Regions from separate parts of the Rhizobium sp. HT1-10 genome, predicted to be linked through region 1. Evidence: predicted binding sites of a transcription regulator. Region 1 holds the regulator's gene; each other region holds the start of a gene.
The links. Region 1 encodes LexA, which represses DNA repair genes until DNA is damaged. Its sites were predicted from a motif close to TGTTCNNNNTGTGTTCNG; they were not measured.
Positions count from the first base shown of each region.

Region 1 (8,041 bases):
TCGTGGTCTGCGTGCAGGATGAAGATGCGGTCCATGGCGCGGGCGAGGACAGGATTGACCTCGAACTCTTCGCAAGGAACGGCAAAGCACATGCGCAGGAAGTTCGACGCATAGTCGAGATCGTTCTTCGGGTACACGAAGGGCTGGCCGATATGATACTTGTAGGCCATTGCCGCCAGCGTCGGCATCTTGGCGATCATGCGCAGGCTTGCGACCATGCGCTGATGCGGATCGGTGATGTCGGTCGAGTCATGGTAGAAGGCCGAAAGTGCGCCGACGCAGCCGCACATGACGGCCATCGGATGCGCATCCCTGCGGAAGCCGGTGAAGAACCGCGACATCTGCTCATGCACCATCGTGTGGTGAACGACGCGATCGTCGAAATCCTTCTTCTGCGCTGCGGTCGGCAGTTCGCCGTAGAGAAGGAGATAGCAGACTTCGAGAAAGTCGCCCTTTTCCGCCAGCTGTTCGATCGGATAACCGCGGTGCAGCAGCACGCCTTCGTCACCGTCGATATAGGTGATCTTGGACTCGCAGGATGCCGTCGATGTGAAGCCCGGGTCGTAGGTGAACGAGGCGGTGTTCTTGTAGAGGGCGCCGATATCCAGGACGCTGGGGCCGATGGTGCCGACCTTGACCGGCAGGTCGACGGTCTTTTCACCCCAAGTCAATTTCGCGCTTTGTTCCGTCATGAGATCCTCCAAGATTTGGCGGGTTGGTGCCTTAAAAAAGCACCAAAGGGTTAAGCGTCTGAAGATTAGCTATATGATCCAGACGCTAATGCCAAGTTACCCTGTCCGCTATTTGTGCATCGCGATATCAACTTTTGGGCACCATCGGCAGACGCTGCTTAACGCGGTTAAGGGCGCGTTTCTGAAGTGCGGTGCGTGGCTTTGGGCATCAGCTCATTTCAATCGATTTTTGTTGCGATATTCGAGTAAAGGTTGCAAAAATGCTCTTGGCGTGAGCGTTGCGGGCGGAGCTGAGTGCGCATGGCTGAGTTCGAAACGCGGGAGCAAAAATCGCAGCAGCGAACGCTTTTCTCGCTGGCCGAGCAGTCGCGCGACGGTCTCGTCGCTGTCCTATCGCCGCGCACACCGCCTGTGCGAACCCAACAGGCGGTGCCCTGGCCGAAGCGCGCGATCTTCGTTGCCTGGACAGGGCGAATCGCCGCCGCTCGGATGCTGGCGGAAGAGGCGTCGCATGGGCGGGGGGTGCTGGTCGCCCCCGTATATATGGGGCTCGGGGCGATCCTCTGGTTCGAGTTGCCGATGGATTCGCCCGTTACCGGTATCGCCGCCGCATGTCTGGTGTCTGCCCTCGTCCTTTCCTTCAAGCCGGATCTTCATCCCCACATGCGGCACGCGGCCTATGCCGCAACCCTCGTGCTGGCCGGCATGCTGCTGGCGCAATGGGAGAGCTGGCGCGCTTCGACGATCATGCTGGATTCGCCTGTGACGACGACGGTGACCGGGCAGGTGCAGCGGCGTGAGGTGGATGATCAGGGCCGCTGGCGCTACACGCTCGATTTGCTGGCGACGGAGGGGCCGATCGTGGGCCGGCCGCCCGATCAGATATCCGTCCTGGTGCGCGGCCAGGATGTGCCATTCGACCTCGGGGACATCATCGAGGGCAGGGCGCGGCTCAGTCCGCCGGCCGGCCCGGCATTGCCAAGCCTCCATGATTTCGCCTTCACTGCCTATTTCGACGGCACAGGCGCCAACGGATTTTTCTATGGTCAGCCGCAGCGCCTGATGTCGGCGGAAGAAGATAGCAGCGAGCGGTCTGTGCTCGACCGCGCCGACCGTTGGCTGACCGCTCTCAGGGGGCGCATCGGCGATCGCATCCGCATGCTGCTGCCAGGCGATACCGGCGCCTTTGCAGCATCGCTGGTCAACGATCAGCGTCGCGCCATTTCGCCGGAGACGACGGAGGCGCTGCGGGTCTCGGGCCTCGCCCACATCATCGCCATTTCGGGGCTGAACATGGCGCTGTCAGCCGGTATCTTCTATGTCGGGCTGCGGCATGGGCTGAGCCTCTTCCCCCGCCTGGCGCAGGCCTGGCCGACCAAGAAGATCGCCGCCATCGGCGCACTGGCAACGGTGACCGCCTACTACTTCATTTCGGGTTTCGGCGTCTCGGCCGAGCGCGCCTTCATCATGATGGCGATCATGCTGGTCGCTGTGCTGTTCGACCGGCCGTCCTTTAGCCTGCGCAACGTCGCGCTATCGGCGATCGCCATCCTCATTCTCTCGCCCTCCCAGATCCTCGGCCCGAGCTTTCAGATGTCCTATGCGGCCACGATTGCGCTTGTCTCCGGCTATTCACTCTGGAAGCGGCGGCCGGCCCGCGAGCGCCGCTTCGCCGCGTTCCGGCCGCCCATGCCGGTGCGCTTCATCGGCCGCTTCTTTGCCGGCATCGCCACGACGTCCTTCATCGGCGGTGCTTCGACCGCCATCTTCTCGATCGAACATTTTCATCGCTTGGCGACCTATGGCTTGGTCGCCAATCTTGCGGCCATGCCGATTGTCTCGTTCCTCGTCATGCCCGTCGGCATGATCGCGATGCTACTGATGCCCTTCGGCTTCGATGGAATCTTCTGGGTTGTCACCGGATGGGGACTTGATCTCGTCATGGACATCGCCCGTACCGTCGCCAGCTGGGGCGGAAATGTGCCATTTGCGCGACTGCCGTTCTGGCTGTTTCCGACCATCATTGTCGGCTTCCTGCTGATGACCCTGCTGCGCACCGCGCTGCGCCACGCCGGAGCGGTGTTGATAGCAGCCTCGGTCCTTGCTGCAGCTGTCATGCCGCCGAAGCCAATGTCCGAACTCTTGATTTCGGAAGATGGCGAACTGGTTGCATTGCTGCAGGACGGGCGTTTGGAGCCGAACCGCGAGCGTCCGCCTGACTTCATCTACCAGCAATGGCTGAAGGCGCTGCCGATCTCAGGAGAAACACCGCCGAAGATGCTGGCGCCGGATCAATCGACCCCCGCCCGTGCGCCGCGCGGAAGCCCGCGGACACGCCTCGACGGCCAACAGCAAAAGATCCTGCGGACGGCCATGGAAACCGCACTGGAGAGTGTGGCGGACGGCGGCTTTGCCTGTCACGCAAGGGATTGGTGTGTCGCCATGCTCGCCAACGGGCAGATCGTCTCGACAATTTCCGATGCCGCCTATCTCGGGCCGGCCTGCGATACCGCCGATATCGTCGTCACCCCCATAAAACTGCGGACCCAAAGCTGCCGCTCCGGCGGGACGCTCTATACCGGCGCGTCCCTGCGCAAATCGGGATCGGTCGAAATCGACCTTGCGCCCGACAGGCCACGCGTCCTGCCTGCATTCACCAGCTTAAACCGTCCATGGGAGCGCCATCGCGCCTATGACTGGCGCAAGGCGTCCTACTCGGATGCTTCGGCAACGTCACCGGTCAGTGATAGCGGCGAATAAGCCCCACCAGCCGGCCCTGGATCTTGACCCGGTCAGGTCCGAAGATGCGCGTCTCATAGGCCGGATTGGCCGCCTCGAGCGCAATCGATGCGCCCTTGCGGCGAAACCGCTTCAGCGTCGCTTCCTCGTCGTCGACCAGGGCAACGATGATGTCGCCTGGGCTTGCGGTGCTGGCATTGCGGATGATGACCGTATCGCCATCGAAGATGCCGGCTTCGATCATCGAATCGCCGCGCACTTCGAGCGCATAGTGCTCACCGGCGCCGACCATGTCAGACGGCACCATGATGTCATGGGTGTTGTTCTGGATGGCGGCAATCGGCACACCGGCCGCGATCCGCCCCATCACCGGCAGCGATACCGATCCGCTGCGATCCTCGGCCACCGGCTTTGGCGGCGTCGATGCAGGCTGTGTCTTGCCAAGGCTGCCCTCGATGACGCTCGGCGAGAAGCCGCGTCGCGGCTGCAGGCTGGCATTGTAGGCATCGGGTAGTTTGATGACCTCGATCGCCCTTGCCCTGTTCGGCAGGCGGCGTATGAAGCCGCGCTCTTCCAGTGCCGTGATCAGTCGGTGGATGCCGGACTTGGAGGCGAGGTCGAGCGCATCCTTCATCTCGTCGAAGGAGGGAGGGACACCGGATTCCTTCATTCGTTCATGAATGAAGAGAAGCAGTTCCTGTTGCTTGCGCGTCAACATTGATTTTCGAGCTCCAAGTGCGAAACAAAGCCAGAACAGACACTATATGTTCCATATGTGTTCCGCAAGGGACTAAATTTCGGTGAAGAGGTTGGAAATCGCATCATTTTGCCCGATCATCGGGCAGTCGGCTGCGAAGTCTTGCCGCCAGGGGGACATGCCTATGACAGCTGCCTATCCGATCGATCATCTGGTGCTACCGACCTGCGACCTCGCATCGGTGCGGGAGCGTCTCGGAAAGCTGGGGTTCACGGTCGCCGCAGAGGCCCGTCACCCCTTCGGCACCGAAAATGCCTGCGTTTTCTTTGCCGACAAGACCTATCTCGAGCCGCTTGCGGTCGCCAGTCTCTCGGAATGCGAAGATACGGCCGTTGATGGCAATGTGTTCACGGCCCGGGACCAGGCTTTCCGCTTCCGGGTTGGAGATGACGGCTTCTCGGCGATGGTATTCGGGACCGAGGATGCAGAGGCCGACGACAACCGCTTTCGGGCAATGGCGCTGTCGGCCGGCCAGATGCTGGAATTCAGCCGGCCGATGCGGATGCCCGATGGGAGCGAATCGGTGGCCGGCTTTCGTCTTGCCTTCGCCGCCGATCTGCGCGCGCCCGACTTCTTCGCCTTTACCTGTCAGCGCATCAATCCCTTGCCGTCTGACCGCGCGGTCCTGGAGCAGCATGCCAACGGGGTCGTCGGCATCTCTCGCGTGGTGCTGTCGGCGCGCGATCCGTCGGCATTTTCGGACTTTGTCAGCGAAGTGGCGCGGGGCGCCGCATTGCCTCCGCATTCCTTCGGCACCACTGTCGAGGCGGCGAACGGGCGGATCGACATCTTGAACGAGGAGGGTATGCAGGCCTTTTACGAGACGGGTACGGGAGGCGCCGACGCGGGCCTTTTCGGACGAGCGATCGTCTTTGCGGTGCTTGATCTTTCCGTGACAGAGGCGCATTTGGCTGCTAACGGCGTGACCTACACGCGCAAGAGCAACACTATCTTGGTGAAGTCGGCTCCCGGGCAGGGGGCATTGTTCGCCTTCGAGGAGACAGCATGAGCCATCCGACAAATTCAGACGTGGTCGCCGGCGAAGGTCCCGGCAAGGTCGTCTTTTCCAACAGCAAGCGCCTGTCGCTGATCGCCGGTCCCTGCCAGATGGAGAGCCGCGACCATGCCTTCACGATGGCCGGTAAGCTCAAGGAGCTGTGTGCTTCGCTCGGCATCGGTCTCGTCTACAAGTCGTCCTTCGACAAGGCCAACCGTACGTCGCTCTCCGCCCAGCGCGGCCTGGGACTGGAGGCGGCGCTCGAGATCTTCGCCGACCTGAAGAAAGAATATGGCTTTCCTGTTCTCACCGACATCCATACGGAAGAGCAGTGCGCCATCGTTGCCAAGACCGTGGATGTCCTGCAGATCCCGGCCTTCCTGTCGCGCCAGACCGATCTTCTTGTTGCCGCCGCCAAGACCGGCAGGATCATCAATGTCAAGAAGGGCCAGTTCCTTGCGCCCTGGGACATGAAGAACGTGCTCGCCAAGCTCAACGACAGCGGCAACCCGAACATCCTGCTCTGCGAACGAGGCGCCTCCTTCGGCTACAACACGCTTGTGTCCGACATGCGCTCGCTGCCGATCATGGCGGCGATGGGCGCCCCTGTGATCTTCGACGCGACTCACTCCGTGCAGCAGCCGGGTGGGCAGGGTGGCTCGTCCGGCGGCCAGCGCGAATTCGTCGAGACCCTTGCACGCGCGGCTGTTGCCGTTGGCGTGGCCGGCGTTTTTGTCGAGACTCATGAAGACCCCGACCACGCACCATCGGATGGCCCGAACATGGTCCATCTCAAGGACATGCCGCGGCTTCTCGAAAAGCTGTTGGCTTTCGACGCCATCGCCAAGGCCTGACATCCTGAGGAGAGCGTTCAACAGGCTGACATGAACCTAGTTTAGTCGGCCTTAACGCTCCCTCATTCGAAGCGCGTGGGTACCATTGTAATTTCCACGCCTTCGATTAAGAGATTTCAATCGATTTATAACCAGCGAGCAGGAACCAGCCATGACCGCAATTACCGACATTATCGCCCGCGAGATTCTCGACAGCCGCGGCAATCCGACCGTTGAAGTCGATGTCTACCTGGAAGATGGCAGCATGGGCCGCGCTGCCGTCCCATCGGGCGCCTCGACCGGTGCTCACGAAGCCGTCGAACTGCGCGACGGTGGCAAGCGCTACCACGGCAAGGGCGTCGAGAAGGCCGTCGAAGCCGTCGACACCGAAATCTTCGAAGCCATCGGCGGCCTCGACGCCGAGAACCAGATCCTGATCGACAACCTGATGATGGAGCTGGACGGCACCCCCAACAAGTCCCGCCTCGGCGCCAACGCCATTCTCGGCGTGTCGCTCGCCGTGGCCAAGGCCGCTGCCCAGAGCGCCGACCTGCCGCTCTACCGCTATGTCGGCGGCGCCTATGCCAGCCTGCTGCCGGTTCCGATGATGAACATCATCAACGGCGGCGCCCATGCCGACAATCCGATCGATTTCCAGGAATTCATGATCATGCCTGTCGGCGCCGAAACCTTCAGCGACGCGGTTCGCATGGGTTCGGAAGTCTTCCACGTTCTGAAGAAGGAACTGTCGGCCCAGGGTCACAACACCAACGTCGGTGACGAAGGCGGTTTCGCACCGGGCCTGAAGAGCGCGCCTGAAGCCCTCGACTTCATCATGAAGTCGATCGAAAAGGCCGGCTACACCCCGGGCGAAGACATCTACCTCGGCCTCGACTGCGCCGCGACGGAATTCTTCAAGGATGGCAAGTACGTTCTCGAAGGCGAAGGCCGCACGCTGGAGCCGGGCGCCATGGCCGAATACCTGGCCGAACTGGCTGCCAAGTACCCGATCCTGTCGATCGAAGACGGCATGTCGGAAGACGACTGGGAAGGCTGGAAGACCCTGACGGAGCTTGCCGGCAAGACCACCCAGCTGGTCGGCGACGATCTGTTCGTCACCAACTCCTCGCGTCTGCGCGACGGCATCAAGATGGGCGTTGCCAACTCGATCCTCGTGAAGGTCAACCAGATCGGCACGCTGACGGAAACCCTCGATGCCGTCGAAACGGCGCACAAGGCCGGCTACACCGCCGTCATGTCGCACCGCTCGGGCGAAACCGAGGACTCGACCATTGCCGATCTCGCTGTTGCCACCAACTGCGGACAGATCAAGACCGGCTCGCTGTCGCGCTCCGACCGTCTGGCCAAGTACAACCAGCTGATCCGCATCGAAGAAATGCTCGGCCCGCAGGCTCGCTACGCCGGCACATCCATCCTGCGCGGCTGATTCATCACCGCACCGCTTGCCACCAACCGCGCCTTCGGGCGCGGTTTTTTGTTGCGGAATGCAGCTTCCGTCATCCCTGTGCTCGTCGCAGGGATCCAGTGCGCCCAGACTTGGGCGCGCCGGACCTTCTTTGTCGCCAGGACACGGTTTCTTACCGCGCAGATGCGCCGCAGCTGGATTCCTTTGACAAGCATAAGAGTGAGGGGAGACATGTCGGGCGCATGTGTCCGGGCCACAGAAAGATGTGGAACAGCCGGTTGAGCTCCTCGGCATCCCCGCTTGGCGTCTCCGTCCGCAGTTTCCTCACGTTCTCCAAACACGGTCAACGGACGGTTAATCTCTACCGTCTAGTGTCTGAGCCAAGGTACAGCGTACGGGCAGGCGACCATGTGGACTAAATATCATAAGAAGAAGCGTCTCGGACATCTGGTCCTCCCGGCAATCACGATCGCCTTCGTTTCCTACTTCGGCTATCACTGCGTGCATGGCGATTACGGGTTGCGGGCGACGGAGGTTCTGGAGAAGCAGCGTCTGGCGCGGGCCAAGGACCTGTCGGAGCTGGTAGCCAAGCGCCAG
Region 1 is NZ_JBCEBQ010000008.1:162,385-170,425, reverse strand. It holds gene gltA (citrate synthase) at 1-692, opposite strand, end outside; gene VH564_RS19525 (ComEC/Rec2 family competence protein) at 993-3,452, shown strand; gene lexA (transcriptional repressor LexA) at 3,433-4,149, opposite strand; gene VH564_RS19515 (VOC family protein) at 4,313-5,197, shown strand; gene kdsA (3-deoxy-8-phosphooctulonate synthase) at 5,194-6,039, shown strand; gene eno (phosphopyruvate hydratase) at 6,191-7,465, shown strand; gene VH564_RS19500 (FtsB family cell division protein) at 7,853-8,041, shown strand, end outside.

Region 2 (8,041 bases), on a different contig from region 1:
GGCCTCTTCCTGGAAGCGGGGCTCGTCCTTGATCGCCTGGGCGAGCGTGACCGGATTGGCCGGATTGTTCGGCACCAGCTTGGAGATCTTGTCGACCTGGCCATAGGGCATTTCCAGCACGCGGCCGACGTCGCGCAGGGCGGCGCGGGCCTGCAGCGAACCGAAGGTGATGATCTGCGCCACCTGCTCGCGGCCATACTTTTTCTGAACGTAGCGAATGACCTCTTCGCGGCGGTCCTGGCAGAAGTCGATGTCGAAGTCGGGCATCGACACACGGTCGGGGTTGAGAAAGCGCTCGAATAGCAGCGAGAAGCGCAAGGGATCGACGTCGGTGATGGTCAGCGCATAGGCGACCAGCGAGCCCGCGCCCGATCCACGACCGGGGCCGACGGGGATGTCGTGGTTCTTCGCCCATTTGATGAAGTCGGCAACAATCAGGAAGTAGCCGGGAAAGCCCATGCGCTCGATGACGCCCAGCTCGAACTCCAAGCGGTCGCGATAGACCTGTTCCTCATAGCCGGGCGCCATGCCGAGAGTGGCGAGCCGCATGTCGAGGCCCTCGACGGCCTGGGCGCGCAACTCGAGCGCCTCGGCTCGTTCGGCCTCCTTCGGGTCGTCGCTGGCGCCGGTGAAGCGCGGCAGGATCGGCTTGCGGGTCTGCAGCACAAAGGCGCAGCGCTCCGCGATCTCGACCGTGTTCGACAACGCCTCCGGCAGGTCGGCAAACAGCTTGGCCATTTCGGCCCGGCTCTTCAGGTAGTGGTCCGGCGTCAGGCGAAACCGGCTGTCGTCGGAAACGATGGCATTGTGGGCGACGGCCATCAGCGCATCGTGGGCGTCGTAGTCGTCGCGGGTCGGGAAAAAGGCCTCGTTGGTGGCGACCAGCGGCAGTTCATGCTCGTAGGCCAGCGCAATCATCCGTTGCTCATGGCGGCGGTCGTAGGTGCCGTGGCGCTGCAGTTCGACATAGAGCCGGTCGCCGAAAAGGGCCTTCAGCTGCAGCAGCCGGGCGACGGCCTTCTGCGGATGGCCCTCCTTGATCTCCATATCCACCGGCCCGCCAACCGAGCCGGAGAGCGCGATCAGCCCCTCGGTACCGAGCTCTTCCAGCCACGAAGCCTTGATGTGCACCGCCTGACTGTTGTCGCCGCCGAGATAGGCGCGGCTGACGAGATCGACCATCCGCTCATAACCCGCGTCGCTCGCAGCCAGAAGCACGATGGCCGGCAGCTTGGCGAGGCCTTGATGGCCACCACGCTTTTCACCCTCGACCGCATCCTCCATGTCGATCGAGACCTGACAGCCAATGATCGGCTGCAGTCCCTCGCCGATCGCCTTTTGCGAAAACTCCAGGGCTACGAACAGATTGTTGGTATCGGTGATGGCGATGGCAGGCTGGCTGTCGCTGGCGGCCTTCGCCAGAATTTTTTTCAGTGGCAGAGCGCCTTCGAGCAGGGAATAGGCCGAATGCACCCGCAGGTGCACGAATTCCGGCGAAGGTCCCATAGGACCGCCTTCCCTGCCGTTTGCCTCTGCCATGATAAGCCCTTCCGCATGCCCGAATGAATCGGCTCCATTGTCGGCATTGCGGTCGGTAAAGTCCAGAACAACTCCCCTCGGCAGGACCGCCAGCCGGCGGTCATACCCGATAAATCACATGGCCATGACGATGATGGACAGGCTGACGACAAACATGACGATGGAGGTGAAAGCGGCGACGTCTCGAATAATATCGGTCATTAGGCCTCTCCGGTGTTGTTATGTTCTTTATATGTTCTCTTTTAATTCCGGAGTCAACGGGAATCTCTGGACGTTGAATTCACAGCAATCGCGGCTCAATGATGCGCGCTGGACCGGGCGTCGATGCGACGCTATGAGTTAGCAAGAGGAGGACATCATGAAGAGCTTAGCCTGGGCGCTGGTCATCACGCTTTCTGCAATTTCGAGCGCTGCGGCAGGCGACATCGATCCGAACCGCATCATCGGCGCCGCGACTGGCGACTGGAACAAGGACGGCAATCAGGACCTCGCCCTGCTGGTCGCACCCAAGGACGAGGCCGAGGATATCGGCATCTATATCTACCTCCGCGACAAGGAACATCTCCTCCTGAGGCTGGCTGCGACGGCGCCTCAAAAGGTCGCCGGCAACAGCAATCTCGATGGTCTCTACGGACAGGACCCAACCATCGCCGCGTTGCCGAGCGGATCGATCGCTGTTCATTCGGAGAATTCCGGCATCGGCCGCGACCGTTGGGAACAGACACTGACCATCGCCTATCGCAACGGCGCATTCGTGGTCGCTGGCTTCACATACACCCATTACGACACGTTGGACCCGGACAACAACGGCACCTGCGACTACAACGTCCTCAGCGGCAAGGTCAGCAGCGGCGGCAAGGATCGGAAGGCGGAAGTCAAGACAGTCGCGATTGGCGACTGGACCGACGAGTTCGGCATGAAGGCTTGCGGCATCAGCCCTGATTAACTCCCCTGACCGTGAAACTCAGGCAGGTCCCAGAGATCGCGAAAGGGCCGCACGGCACAAACAGCTTACAGTGAATTTTGTTCTCATTTTGTTCTTTACTGTCTCGCGAAGATATGCAACCGTAGGGACATGCTTCCTGGGGAGAACATATGGTCGACGAAGAGCGTTTGAATGCCTTCATCGTCGAGGCAAAGTCACAAACCTATGTGGCCAACGGCATGAGTCTGCCGTCGTCTCGGGCTGGGTCACATGACATCGGCTACGCGCGTGGGGAATGGCGATATCTCGACAGTTATTTCGGCGGCACCGATTTTGCTGGCCAGGAGGTGATATGGTTCATGGGCGAGCCGATCTGGGCGATGAATTATTTCGGTCGCATAACAGACACGCAGCTGATCGACGCTTCGAAGGCGGGATGCGTCATCAAGGCCGCGCTAATGCATCTGTATATCGACCACAAACGGTTCCTTGGCGGACTGGAATTCGATCACGCCTTCGGTCGCTATACCGATCGGAATATCGGGACATCGAGCCATTTCAGCGGCCAGGAAAACATAGAGGTCGGCGGGACGGTGGCTTATGAATTGGACTATCGCGGCGGGCTTGTCATCGCCTGACCGGCCTTGATCAGAATTCGACAACCTTGCCATCTGAAATGGTGACGCGGCGGTCCATTCGGGCAGCGAGATCGTGGTTGTGGGTGGCGATCATCGCGGCGAGACCCGACTGGCGGACCAGCGCCTCCAGGGCGTCGAAAACGTAGTGAGCGGTGCCTGGATCGAGGTTTCCGGTCGGCTCGTCAGCCAATAGCACAAGCGGCGCGTTGGCGACGGCGCGGGCGATGGCCACGCGCTGCTGTTCGCCACCGGAGAGTTCCGCCGGTCGGTGATCGCCGCGATGGCCGATGCGCATGTAGTCCAGCAGCTGGGTCGCGCGGACACGGGCTTCCTTCTGCGTGAGACCGGCGATCAGTTGCGGCATCATGATGTTCTCGATGGCGGAGAATTCCGGCAGGAGATGATGGAACTGGTAGACGAAACCGATGTCGTTGCGGCGGATCGCTGTCCGCTTCTCGTCGGAAAGGTTGTTGCAGGGGTTGCCGTTGATGCTCACATCGCCGCCGTCCGGCTGCTCGAGCAGGCCTGCCACGTGCAGCAGAGTGGACTTGCCCGTGCCCGATGGCGCCACCAGCGCGACGATCTCGCCGCGACGAAGCGCGAAGTCGGCGTTCTTCAGGATCGAGAGCACGGTTTCGCCTTGGCCGTAATGGCGATCGATGCCGGTAAGCTGAAGCACGACGGGGGATTTCATGGAAATGCTGGCATCCTTATTCATAGCGCAGCGCCTGGACCGGATCGAGCCGCGAGGCGCGCCAGGCGGGGAAGATCGTGGCGAGGAACGACAGGCCGAGCGCCATGGCGATGACGGTGATCGTCTCGCTCAGGTTCATCTCTGCCGGCAGCTTGCTCAGGAAGTAGAGCTGCGGGTCGAACAGAATGGTGCCCGACACCCAGGAGAAAAACTGGCGGATCGACTCGATGTTGACGCAGACGAGGACACCGAGCGCCACGCCGCCGAATGTGCCGACAATGCCGATGGCCGCGCCGGTCATGAAGAAGATCCGCATGATCGCGCCCGATGTCGCGCCCATCGTCCGAAGAATGGCGATGTCGCTGCCCTTGTCCTTTACCAGCATGATCAAGCCGGAGATGATGTTCAGCGCGGCGACCAGCACGATCATCGTCAGGATCATGAACATGACGTTGCGCTCGACCTGCAGGGCCGAGAAGAAGGTTTCGTTGCGCGCGCGCCAGTCGGTCAGGAACACCTGCCGCCCGGCCGCCGCCTCGATCAGCGGCTTGATCATGTCGACGTCATCTGGCTTGTTGACGAAGATCTCGATCGATTGGACGATGCCCGGCGAGTTGAAGTAGAGCTGCGCCTCTTCAAGCGGCATGAAGACAATGGACGAATCGTATTCCGACATGCCGATCTCGAAGATACCGGAAACGGTGTAGGACTTGACCCGCGGGTTGACGCCGAAAGGCGTGACATCGCCTTCGGGCGCGATCAGCGTGATCTGGTCGCCGGCGGCAAGACCCAGCTGCTGGGCCATGCGCGAGCCGATCAGCACGCCGGTGCCGGCGGCAAAGCCGACCGTATCGCCGCTCTTGATGTTCCCGGACACAGTCTTCAGCTTGTCGAGGTCCTCGGTACGAATGCCGCGGATCAAGGCACCGCTGCCCACACCACCGCGCCCGGACGCCAGTGTCTCGCCCTCGACCAACGGCAGTGCCATGGTGACGCCCGGAACGGCCGCGAATTTCTTCGCCAGCTCCGCATAGTCGTTAAGCGGCGTGTCGACTGGCTGGACGATCACATGGCCGTTGAGGCCGAGGATGCGCGAGATCAGCTCGGTGCGAAAACCGTTCATGACCGACATGACGATGATCAGCGTCGCAACGCCGAGCATGATGCCAATGAAGGAGAAGCCGGCGATCACCGAAATAAAGGCTTCCTTGCGTCGGGCGCGCAGATAGCGCCAGGCGACCATGCGCTCGAACGCCGAGAACGGCCGCGACGCCAAGCGGGCGCCCGACGTCTTATCCTGCTTGGCCACTGCCGCGCCGCTTACCGCCATGCCTGTCGTCCTTCGCTCAGCCAACCAACCGGTTGATGGCGGCTTCCATTGTCATCGTCTCGCGCGCGCCGCTCTTGCGATCCTTCACTTCGACCTCGCCGGACGCCACCGACCGCGGACCAACGATGATTTGCAAAGGCACGCCGATGAGGTCGGCTGTCGCAAATTTCGTGCCGGCGCGATCGTCTCGGTCATCCAGGAGGATGTCCTTGCCGGCCTTCGTAAGCGTCGAATAAAGCTTTTCGCAGGCAGAATCACAGGCTTCGTCACCTGCCTTCATGTTGATGATGATGGCATCGAATGGCGAAACCGAGGCGGGCCAGATGATGCCGTTCTCATCGTGCGAGGCTTCGATGATGGCGGGGACCAGACGTGTCGGGCCGATGCCGTAGGAACCCATGTGGACCAAGTGTTCCTTGCCGTCAGGGCCCTGCACCTTGGCGTTCATCGGCTCGGAGTATTTCGTGCCGAAATAGAAGATATGGCCGACCTCGATGCCGCGCGCCGATAGGCGCTCGCTATCGGGTATGGCGTCGAAGGCCGCCTCGTCGTGCATCTCCGACGTCGCAGCATAGACCGATGTCCACTTCTCGAAGATCGCATTGACGCCGGCGACGTCGTCGAAGTCGGTGTCTTCGACCGGAATGTCGAACTTGACGAAGTCGCGGTGGCTGAAGACTTCCGATTCACCGGTTTCCGCCAGGATGATGAACTCGTGGCTGAGGTCGCCGCCGATCGGTCCGGTGTCGGCGCGCATCGGTATGGCGCGCAGGCCCAGTCGGTCGAAGGTGCGCAGATAGGCGGCGAACATCTTCTTGTAAGAGTGCTCGGCCCCCTCCTTCGTCAGGTCGAAGGAATAGGCATCCTTCATCATGAACTCGCGCGAGCGCATGGTGCCGAAGCGCGGACGGATTTCGTCGCGAAACTTGAGCTGGATGTGGTAAAGATTGAGCGGCAGGTCCTTGTAGGACTTGATCGACGAACGGAAGATGTCGGTGATCATCTCTTCATTGGTGGGACCGTAAAGCATCGGGCGGTCCTGACGGTCCTTGATGCGGAGCATCTCCTTGCCATAGGCCTCGTAACGCCCGCTCTCCTGCCAGAGTTCGGCCGACTGCAGGGTCGGCATCGACAGCTCGATGGCGCCGGAGCGGTTCTGCTCCTCGCGGATGATGTTGTTGACCTTGTCGAGGACGCGCTTGCCGAGGGGCAGCCAGGAGTAGATCCCCTGACTCTGCTGGCGGATCATGCCGGCGCGCAGCATCAACCTGTGCGAGACGATTTCCGCTTCCTTGGGGTTTTCCTTGAGGATCGGCATGAAGTATCGGGACAGTCGCATCGCTGATTCCAGAGGTTGCACGACTCCTTGTGGCGGAATCGCGAGAAAGTTAACGCTGGAGGCGTTCATATCTGCTTCGAGGCCGGAATGAAACCCGCATTTGCCGCAGTTAGGGGTGCCCAAGGCGCAGATAAACGCCCCTCCCCACCTTTCATCATGCTGCGCCAAAATGCCGCGTGATGGCACGCTAAACCCGGAGCTTGTCAACAGAAATAAATTGCGTGACTGTGTCAGAAATACAAAAAAACAGATGACAAAGCCCGATCCTTGGGCTAGTTTCGGCTCACAAAAGAGGCAGGATGACTAAATTCCTGTCGTTTTCGCGGTCAAGTCTTGGGAGGATTAGATCTTAGGCGCGCTCAGTCGCAGCCCCGGTAACGGTTACGGATCACGCGATACTTTGAAAACAAGGCTTCTGGCCTTGTTTTTTTTTGGCGTTCTGGCGCCCTTCGGCATTAACCAGTTTCAACCGTCTCTCGGCATTGCAGGTGGCACAGGGCTTAGGTTGTATCGCTCTATGACGGCCGAGCGTGACGAGCGTATGACATATTGGTGCAGCATCGACCCCGCGAGACGTCGAAATGACGCGCGGGGTTGTGCAGAGTAGCTCGGACGTCAGTCGAAGCGCGGGACAATCTGGGGTATGGCGTCGACGCTGATGCCGAGATAGGTCGAACAGATGTACCAGGTCCCGTAGAGGATGCCCGAGGTGAGCGTCGTCAGCACAACCACCCGCGCGGCACGAAATTTGGTCGGCGCGCTCGCCACCGTTCCCAGGACCACATGGTTGTCTTCTTCCTGGGTCCGCAAGCCGATGGGCAGTATGGCGAACAAGGTGATCCACCACACAACGAAATAAACGGCCATCGCCGACAGTACAGGTTGGATCATGCTGCGCTCCTCACCATTGACGCAGCCCGCGATGATCGAAGCCGGACTGCACGCTCTCCCGCCCCGATTATAGGACTAGAATAGCTGATCCGCCAAGCGCTGAGGCGCGCCTTGCGGTCAGATCTGCTCGAGTTCGATCAACGTTCCGAGGAAGTCCTTGGGGTGCAGGAAGAGTACCGGCTTGCCGTGGGCGCCGGTCTTGGGTGTACCGTCGCCAAGCAGTCGGGCCCCTGTCGACAACAGACGGTCGCGGGCGGCCATGATATCAGCGACCTCATAGCAGATGTGGTGCATGCCGCCTGATGGATTCTTGGCGAGAAAGGCGGCAATGGGCGAGGCCGCGTCCAGAGGTTCCAGCAGTTCGATCTTCGTGTTGGGAAGCTCGATGAAGACGACGGTGACGCCGTGCTCCGGAAGAACCTGCGGTGGCGAGACAATGGCACCCAGCGTGTCGCGATAGAGTGCCACGGCGGCAGCCAGGTCCGGGACGGCGATCGCAATGTGATTGACCCGTCCGAGCATGGCTGCCTCCGTTTCGATAGTGTCAGATCTTGTTCATGAAGACCGTGACGACGGGCTTCTTTCCCCAGACCGCGTTGGCGGTCGAACGAACCGCCCGACGCACGGCCTCCTGCAGCATGGCAAGGTCCTTGCGGCGTGCGCGCGGAATGCTTTCGATGGCGCT
Region 2 is NZ_JBCEBQ010000001.1:859,999-868,039, reverse strand. It holds gene dnaE (DNA polymerase III subunit alpha) at 1-1,539, opposite strand, end outside; gene VH564_RS04340 (hypothetical protein) at 1,898-2,485, shown strand; gene VH564_RS04335 (DUF5680 domain-containing protein) at 2,635-3,102, shown strand; gene VH564_RS04330 (ABC transporter ATP-binding protein) at 3,113-3,796, opposite strand; gene VH564_RS04325 (lipoprotein-releasing ABC transporter permease subunit) at 3,813-5,126, opposite strand; gene proS (proline--tRNA ligase) at 5,143-6,465, opposite strand; gene VH564_RS04315 (DUF1467 family protein) at 7,081-7,356, opposite strand; gene mce (methylmalonyl-CoA epimerase) at 7,474-7,878, opposite strand; gene VH564_RS04305 (ribonuclease J) at 7,901-8,041, opposite strand, start outside.
Region 2: the regulator LexA is predicted to act here: its motif matches at 2,564-2,581, upstream of VH564_RS04335 (DUF5680 domain-containing protein).

Region 3 (8,041 bases), on a different contig from region 1:
AGCTCGAGCACCGGCAGTCCGGACTGCGGATTGATCACGCTTGCCATCTTGCGGGCGGTGATGGCCGACGTCGGCACGATCGAGCCGACGGTCTTCGGCCCTTGCATCATGCCCCTGAAGAAACGGATTTCCTCGTCGAATTTCTTACCCAGCCGTTCCTTGAGGCGCAGCGCCATCCGCATTCTCCACGAGTATTGCAACAACGAGACGGGCTTGATGTCCGTCCCACTCTCGTAGACCCGCGGCACAGGAACCAGGTCCGGGCGCGCCAGAACCCTGGGTCGGTGCCGCTGTCGCCTAGACGCGCATCGGCATCAGCACATAGATCGCATCGTCGCCAGCCGTATCGCGGATCAGGGTGGGCGAGCCGGCATCCGCCAGCAAGAAGATCGCTTCGTCGCCGGAGAGTTGCGCGGTGATATCGAGCAGGTACTTGGCGTTGAAGCCGATTTCCATCGGGTCGGTGTCGTAGCCAACAGCCACTTCTTCCGTAGCGCTCCCCGAATCCGGGTTGTTGACGGTGAGCAGCAGCTGTCCCTCGGTCAGGGCCAGCTTCACGGCACGGCCGCGCTCCGACGAGATCGTCGAGACGCGGTCGACGGCCTGGGCGAAGGTCTGGCAGTCGACGCGCATTTCCTTGTCGTTGTTGGCCGGAATGACGCGTTGATAATCGGGGAAGGTGCCGTCGATGAGTTTCGACGTCATCACGATATTGCCGACCGACAGGCGGATCTTGGCGTCCGAGACCTCGACGGTGACGATCAGGTCGGGATTGTCCATCAGCTTCTGCAGTTCGCCGACCGTCTTGCGCGGGATGATGATCCCCGGCATGCCTTCGGAGCCGGAGGGCGCGTCGACATCGGCGCGCGCCAGACGGTGGCCGTCGGTGGCGACAGCGCGCAGCTTCAGGTCGCCGCCGCTTTCGATCGTGTGGAAGAAGATGCCGTTCAAGTAATAACGGGTTTCTTCCGTCGAGATGGCGAACTGCGTCCGGTCGATCAGCATCTTGAGGTCGGCGGCCTTCAGCGGGAACTTATGGCTGAAGGTGCCGGCGGTCAGGTCCGGGAAATCCGACTGCGGCAGGCACTGCAGGGTGAACTTCGAGCGGCCCGAGGCCACCGTCATCGAGCCGCCATCGGCATTGGTCGACAAAGACACTTCCGAGCCGTCCGAAAGCTTGCGGACGATGTCGTAGAGCAGATGGGCGGGCACGGTGGTCGCGCCGGCCTGCTCGACCATGGCTGGCGTCGCTTCGGTGATTTCCAGATCGAGGTCCGTCGCCTTCATGTCGAGCGTCGAGCCTTCGGCCTTCAGCAGCACGTTGGACAGGATCGGAATGGTGTTGCGGCGCTCCACGACACGATGAACGTGGTTCAGCGATTTCAAAAGATGGGAACGCTCAAGTGTAATACGCATGGATGCTACCGCTTTCGACCGTGACTGTCCGGGCGTCGAGACGATGCCCAAAGAATTCTCCCCCGTGCCGGGCACGCAGGAGTGGACCGGCAAAGTGGCAGAAATCCGCATGCGAAAGCAAGAGGTATAGCGCCGGAGGCGGGTTCATTTCCCAATTTCGCCGCTATAGCACACAGGAATCCGTGCTCCCTTGCCGAAGCCCTGCGCCTCCCCCATAAAGGCCGGACAGCAAGAAGGGCATATCCAGGCATGAATGACGAGATTTCCAGCGACGCCGGCAAGGGGCGGAGTTTCCGGCTGCACAACGTCACCGTGCCGGCGCGCCCGCTCGAGCCGATGCTCTATCTGGTGGCAACGCCGATCGGCAATCTCGGCGACATCACCCTGCGTGCGCTGGAGACCCTGGCCGGCGCCGATGTGCTCGCCTGCGAGGACACCCGCGTGACGCGCGTGCTGCTTGACCGCTACGGCATCAAAAATCGACCCTATGCCTACCACGAATACAATGCCGACGAGGCCGGCCCGAAGCTGCTGGCCGCACTTGCCGGCGGCCGCTCCGTAGCGCTGGTGTCGGATGCCGGCACGCCGCTGGTCTCCGATCCCGGCTACCGGCTGGCCCTGCAGGCGATCGACGCCGGCTATCGCGTCGTGCCCATTCCCGGCGCCTCGGCGCCGCTGGCGGCCCTGGTCGGCTCGGGCCTGCCCAACGATGCCTTCTTCTTTGCCGGTTTCCTGCCGGTCAAGGACAAGGCCCGTCGGGATCGGCTGGCGGCGCTGTCAGCGGTGCCAGCGACGCTGTTGTTCTTCGAATCGCCCCACCGGATCGCCGCGACGCTGGCGGCTGCCGCCGATGTGCTCGGCGCGGACCGCAAGGCCTCCGTCTGTCGTGAACTGACCAAGACCTTCGAGGAATTCCGCCGCGGCACGCTTGCCGAGCTTTCCGTCCATTACGGGGACGTCGACAACGTCAAGGGAGAGATCGTCCTCGTCATCGGCCCGCCGCCGGAGATGGCAACGCCGGAGGCAGATGTCGAAGCCATCCTTCTCGACCTTTCGCAGTCGATGCCGACAGCCAAGGCCGCGGCCGAAGCCGCCCGCATCACCGGCATGCCGCGCCGCGATCTCTATCAGCGGCTGCTCTCGATGAAGGCCCGAGGCGATGGTCGATAGCGGGCAACGCCGAAGACGCCGCAGCGCCTGGCGGCGCGGCCACCTCTCGGAGTACATTGCCGCGCTCTATCTCGCCTGCAAGGGCTACCGCATTCTCGCCATCCGCCACCGGACGGTGCTCGGCGAAATCGATATCATTGCCCGCAAGGGCGACCTCGCTGTCTTTGTCGAGGTCAAGGCACGACGGGGAGAGCAGGCGGCGGTCGATGCCGTGTCCGCCGCTTCCCAGCGCCGCATTCGTGGCGCCAGCGACATCTGGCTTGCCCGGCAGCCGGATTGCGCGCGCCTGTCGCAGCGCTACGACATCGTCGCCATCCTTCCCGGCCGCTGGCCGCGCCATTTCCGCGATGCCTTCTAGGTCGATCATCATGCGACTGTCATGAAGTGGTTCTAATGGGCCGCAACCACCACAGGCTCAAGGACATCTGCATCATGATCCGCACCACCGTTTCCGCCTTTGACGTTCCGGCCGAACAACAGCGTCAGGCCCTGCTGGCGCTGGAAAAGACACCGGAGACCTTTGCGTTGAACATGGCAGCACTTGCCTGCATGAACACGCTGCGCACCGGCGGCGAAGGCCCCGTGGCCCCGCTCGCCCTGCCGCTGACGGTGGCGGCCTGGAACCTTGAGCGCTGCCTTTTCCCTGAGGCCTCGGCCGCCAAGCTGCGCTGTCTCGGCGCGCCGCTGGTGCTGCTGTCTGAAATGGATGACGGCATGGCCCGCACCGCCCAGGCCGATCCAACGGCAATCATCGCCGATGAGCTTGGCATGACCTACGCCTATGGCCTCGAATTTCTCGAGCTCAGCCTCGGCTCCGAAATCGAGCGTTCCTTCTGCACGCATGCGACCAACGACCGTGGTTTTCACGGCAATGCGCTGATGGCCGCGACATCGCTGCGCGATCCCTTCGTCTTCCGCCTGCCGGGCAATGCGCTGTGGTTCTCCGATTCCAACGAACAGCCGCGCATCGGCGAACGCTGCGCCGTCGGCGCGACGATCGCCACCGAGGTCGGCCCCTTCGTTGCCGTGTCGGTGCATCTCGAGAGCGTCGGCGACGGCCCCTATCGCGAACGGCAGATGTCGGCGTTGATCGATGCGGTCGAATCCTATGCCCCCGGCCTGCCGATCCTCATCGGCGGTGATTTCAACACCGGCAACCACACCGGCGGCGACTACAGGACAGACACGCTGTTCGACATGGCGGCCGCCCGCGGCTTCGAGCGCCACGGCGGTCCGCTGGACGAGACCAGCACCCGGCCAAGCCTGATCACCCGCTTTCCCGAACGCCGGATGAAGCTCGACTGGTTTCTGAGCCGTGGCCTGGAGATTTCCCGAAGCTACCTGGTCTCCTCGCTCGACGGCGAAGGCAAGCCGCTCTCCGACCATGATATCATCGTCTGCGACGTGCTGGGGCTTGCTGCCGCCCCGAAGGGCTGACCTGCGCCTCGGGCCGACGACCGCCCTTCTGATTAGCCGTTGCCTTCGAAAGCGCCGCGACTTACATCTGTCGACAAAACGAGTAAGGAAAAGACATGGCGACGATCAGGAATGTGGCGGTCCAGATGGACCATGTATCCGGCATCAACATCGCGGGCGACAGCACCTTCGCCATGAGCCTCGAGGCGCAGGCGCGCGGCTACAAGTTGTTCCACTATACGCCCGAGCGCATGAGCATGCGCGACGGCAAGGTCTACGCCACGGCCGAGCCGATGGTGCTGCGCGACATCAAGGGCGACCATTTCGATCTGGGCGAACCGGAGCGGATCGACCTTGCCACCATGGACGTGGTGCTGCTGCGCCAGGACCCGCCCTTCGACATGGGCTACATCACCTCCACCCATATGCTCGAGCGCATCCATCCGAAGACGCTTGTTGTCAACGACCCTGCCTGGGTCCGCAATTCGCCGGAAAAGATCTTCGTCACCGAGTTCGAGGACCTGATGCCGAAGACGCTGATCACCCGCGACGCCGACGAGATTCGCCGCTTTCGCGAGGAAATGGGCGATATCATCCTGAAGCCGCTCTACGGCAATGGCGGCGCCGGCGTTTTCCATTCGACCCGTGATGATCGCAACCTGTCGTCGCTGCTCGAGATGTTCGGCCAGCTGTTCCGCGAGCCCTTCATCGCCCAGCAATACCTGCCGGATGTGCGCAAGGGCGACAAGCGGATCATCCTCGTCGACGGCGAACCGGTGGGCGCCATCAACCGCGTGCCTGCCGAGCACGACAGCCGCTCGAACATGCATGTCGGCGGCCGCGCCGAGGCGACCGAACTGACCCGGCGCGAGCAGGAGATCTGCGCCCGCATCGGGCCGGCCCTGAAGGCGCGCGGCTTCCTTCTCGTCGGCATCGACGTCATCGGCGACTACATGACGGAAATCAACGTCACCTCGCCGACCGGCATCCGCGAGGTCAAGCGGTTCGGCGGCGCCGATATCGCCAGCCTGCTCTGGGATGCCATCGAGCGCAAGCGCGGCTGACCGAGCCATCCTTCCCCATTTTGTTCTGACAATACAACCTGCTGCAACCTGAGTGCAGCAGGTGGGTGTGCTTGTTCATTTATTGTTCTTGTTTCATTCTATTTTCTATGCCAGATTGCAATCCAACCGCCGCCAAAGCTGCGGATCGTGATGTAAAGGGTTGCGGTATAGGGGGTTGCGCATGGTGGCGCGGGTCAGCACGGTTGCATTTCAGGGCATAGAAGGCGTGCCGGTCGAGGTCCAGGTCATGGTCGCGCCGGGCAAGGTCGGCATCAACATTGTCGGTCTGCCGGACAAGGCGGTCGCCGAGAGCCGCGAGCGGGTGCAGGCGGCCCTGCATGCCTCCGGCCTGGCGCTGCCGCCGAAGAAGGTGACGGTCAACCTCGCGCCGGCGGATCTGCCCAAGGAGGGCTCGCATTTCGACCTGGCGATCGCGCTCGGGCTGATGGCAGCCCTTGGCGCCATTCCCGGCGACGCGCTCGCCGATTTCATGGTGATCGGCGAGCTCAATCTCGACGGCACCATTGCCGCTGTCGCTGGCGCGCTGCCGGCGGCCATCAGCGCCAATGCCATGGGCAAGGGCCTGATCTGCCCCGCCGACAGCGGCCCGGAGGCGGCCTGGGCTGGGGCCGAGATCGACCTTCTGGCGCCGCGCAGCCTGATCGCGCTCGCCAATCATTTTCGCGGCACCCAGATTCTGTCGCGCCCCGAACCCGCCATCCGCGCCGGACCCACCCATGCGGGCGATCTTGCCGAGATCAAGGGCCAGGAAAGCGCCAAGCGGGCGCTCGAGGTCGCGGCTGCCGGTGGCCATAACTTGCTGATGGTCGGGCCGCCCGGATCGGGAAAATCGATGCTGGCGGCGCGGCTGCCGTCGATCCTGCCGCCGCTGTCTGCTGCCGAATTGCTGGAAGTGTCGATGATCCATTCGATCGCCGGGCAATTGTCGGGCGGCAAGCTCTCCGATCGCCGGCCGTTCCGGACCCCGCATCATTCCGCCACCATGGCGGCCATGGTCGGCGGCGGGCTGCGCGCCAAGCCCGGCGAGGCATCGCTCGCCCACCATGGCATTCTGTTTCTCGACGAGTTTCCGGAGTTCTCGGCTCAGGCGCTCGATGCCCTGCGCCAGCCGCTGGAAACCGGCGAATGCATCATCGCCCGCGCCAATCATCGCGTCACCTATCCGGCTGTCGTCCAGCTGGTGGCGGCGATGAACCCCTGCCGCTGCGGCATGGCGGGGGAACCGGGCCACAGCTGCGCGCGCGGTCCGCGCTGCATGACGGACTACCAGAACCGCATTTCCGGCCCGATGATGGATCGCATCGACATCCGCATCGATGTGCCCGCCGTTTCCGCCGTCGACCTTATCCGACCGATGCCGGCCGAAAAGAGCGCCGACATCGCCCGGCGCGTCGCCCAGGCGCGGGAATGGCAGCAGGAGCGGTTCTTGGAGGCAGGCATGCGCGGTGTGACAACCAATGCCCGGTGCTCGACGTCAATGATTGAGGTCTTGGCCGAGCCCGATCCCGGTGGCCTGCAATTGCTGCGAGATGCCGCCGAGAAGCTCAAGTTTTCGGCCCGAGGCTATCACCGTGTGCTGAAGGTGGCGCGCACCCTGGCGGACCTCGACGGCAAGCAGACGGTCGGCCGCATCCATCTGGCCGAGGCGATCTCCTACCGGATCGCCGGCTCGCGATTGCCGGCCGCGGCCTGAGGCGGCCGATAGGGTGCGAGCGGGCGGGCTTGAACAGGGCAGGCTTGCGGTAGGCAGGGAAGGGCACCACGGCGCCCTTCGGTTCTTTGACAGGTGAATAACGATCAGCCGCCGAGGCCTTCGAACAGGGCGGTCGACAGGTAGCGCTCGGCGAAGGACGGGATGATGACGACGATCGTCTTGCCGGCGTTTTCCTCGCGCTTGCCGATCTCGATTGCCGCAAACAGCGCGGCGCCGGACGATATGCCGACCGGCACGCCTTCGAGGCGGGCGACATGGCGGGCGGTTTCCAGCGCTTCGGTGCTGCTGACGGTGACGATCTCGTCATAGACGTGGGTGTCGAGGATGGCGGGCGCGAAGCCGGCGCCGATGCCCTGGATCTTGTGCGGGCCGGGGGCGCCGCCGGAGAGCACAGGCGATTCCGCCGGCTCGACAGCGACCACCTTGAGGCTCGCCTTCTTCGACTTCAGCACCTGGCCGACGCCGGTGATCGTGCCGCCGGTGCCGATCCCGGAGACGAGGATGTCGATGCCACCCTCGGTGTCGTTCCAGATTTCTTCCGCCGTGGTTTTGCGGTGGATTTCCGGATTGGCCGGATTTTCGAACTGCTGCGGGATAACGGCGTCCTCGAGGCTGGCGGCCAGCTCCTGCGCCTTGGCGATGGCGCCTTTCATGCCCTTGGCGCCTTCGGTCAGCACCAGTTCGGCACCCAGCAGCGCCAGCATCTTGCGGCGCTCGACCGACATGGTCTCGGGCATCGTCAGGATCAGCTTGTAGCCCTTGGCGGCAGCGGCAAAGGCAAGTGCGATCCCGGTGTTGCCCGAGGTCGGCTCGACCAGCGTCGTCTTGCCGGGCGTAATCTTGCCCTGCGCTTCCAGGCTCTCGATCATGGCGACGCCGATGCGGTCCTTGACGGAGGAAATCGGGTTGAAAAACTCCAGCTTGGCGAGCAGGTGGGCCTTGACGCCGTGCTCCTTGGCCAACTTGTCGAGACGGACGATCGGCGTATCGCCGATGGTGTCGGTGATCGACGCGTAGATGCGACCGCGGCCTGGTTTACGGGTGTCTGACATGGAGCTCTCCCTTGTTGGCTTGTGGCACGAAGGATAGGGTCAAACAGGGCCCGAGGCCAGAGTGCGTTTGTCCAACCAAGGCCATGAAATTGGGATAAAAATCTCCCGCAGCCGATTTTCGGGAAACGGGCGTCGCCGGGGCGCGGGGCCTGCGGTGGAAACAGCATTGGTTGGGTAGTTGGATCCTG
Region 3 is NZ_JBCEBQ010000004.1:327,381-335,421, forward strand. It holds gene pmtA (phospholipid N-methyltransferase PmtA) at 1-176, opposite strand, end outside; gene dnaN (DNA polymerase III subunit beta) at 298-1,416, opposite strand; gene rsmI (16S rRNA (cytidine(1402)-2'-O)-methyltransferase) at 1,666-2,586, shown strand; gene VH564_RS13170 (YraN family protein) at 2,576-2,944, shown strand; gene VH564_RS13175 (endonuclease/exonuclease/phosphatase family protein) at 3,019-4,023, shown strand; gene gshB (glutathione synthase) at 4,119-5,066, shown strand; gene VH564_RS13185 (YifB family Mg chelatase-like AAA ATPase) at 5,248-6,780, shown strand; gene cysK (cysteine synthase A) at 6,885-7,853, opposite strand.
Region 3: the regulator LexA is predicted to act here: its motif matches at 5,139-5,156, upstream of VH564_RS13185 (YifB family Mg chelatase-like AAA ATPase).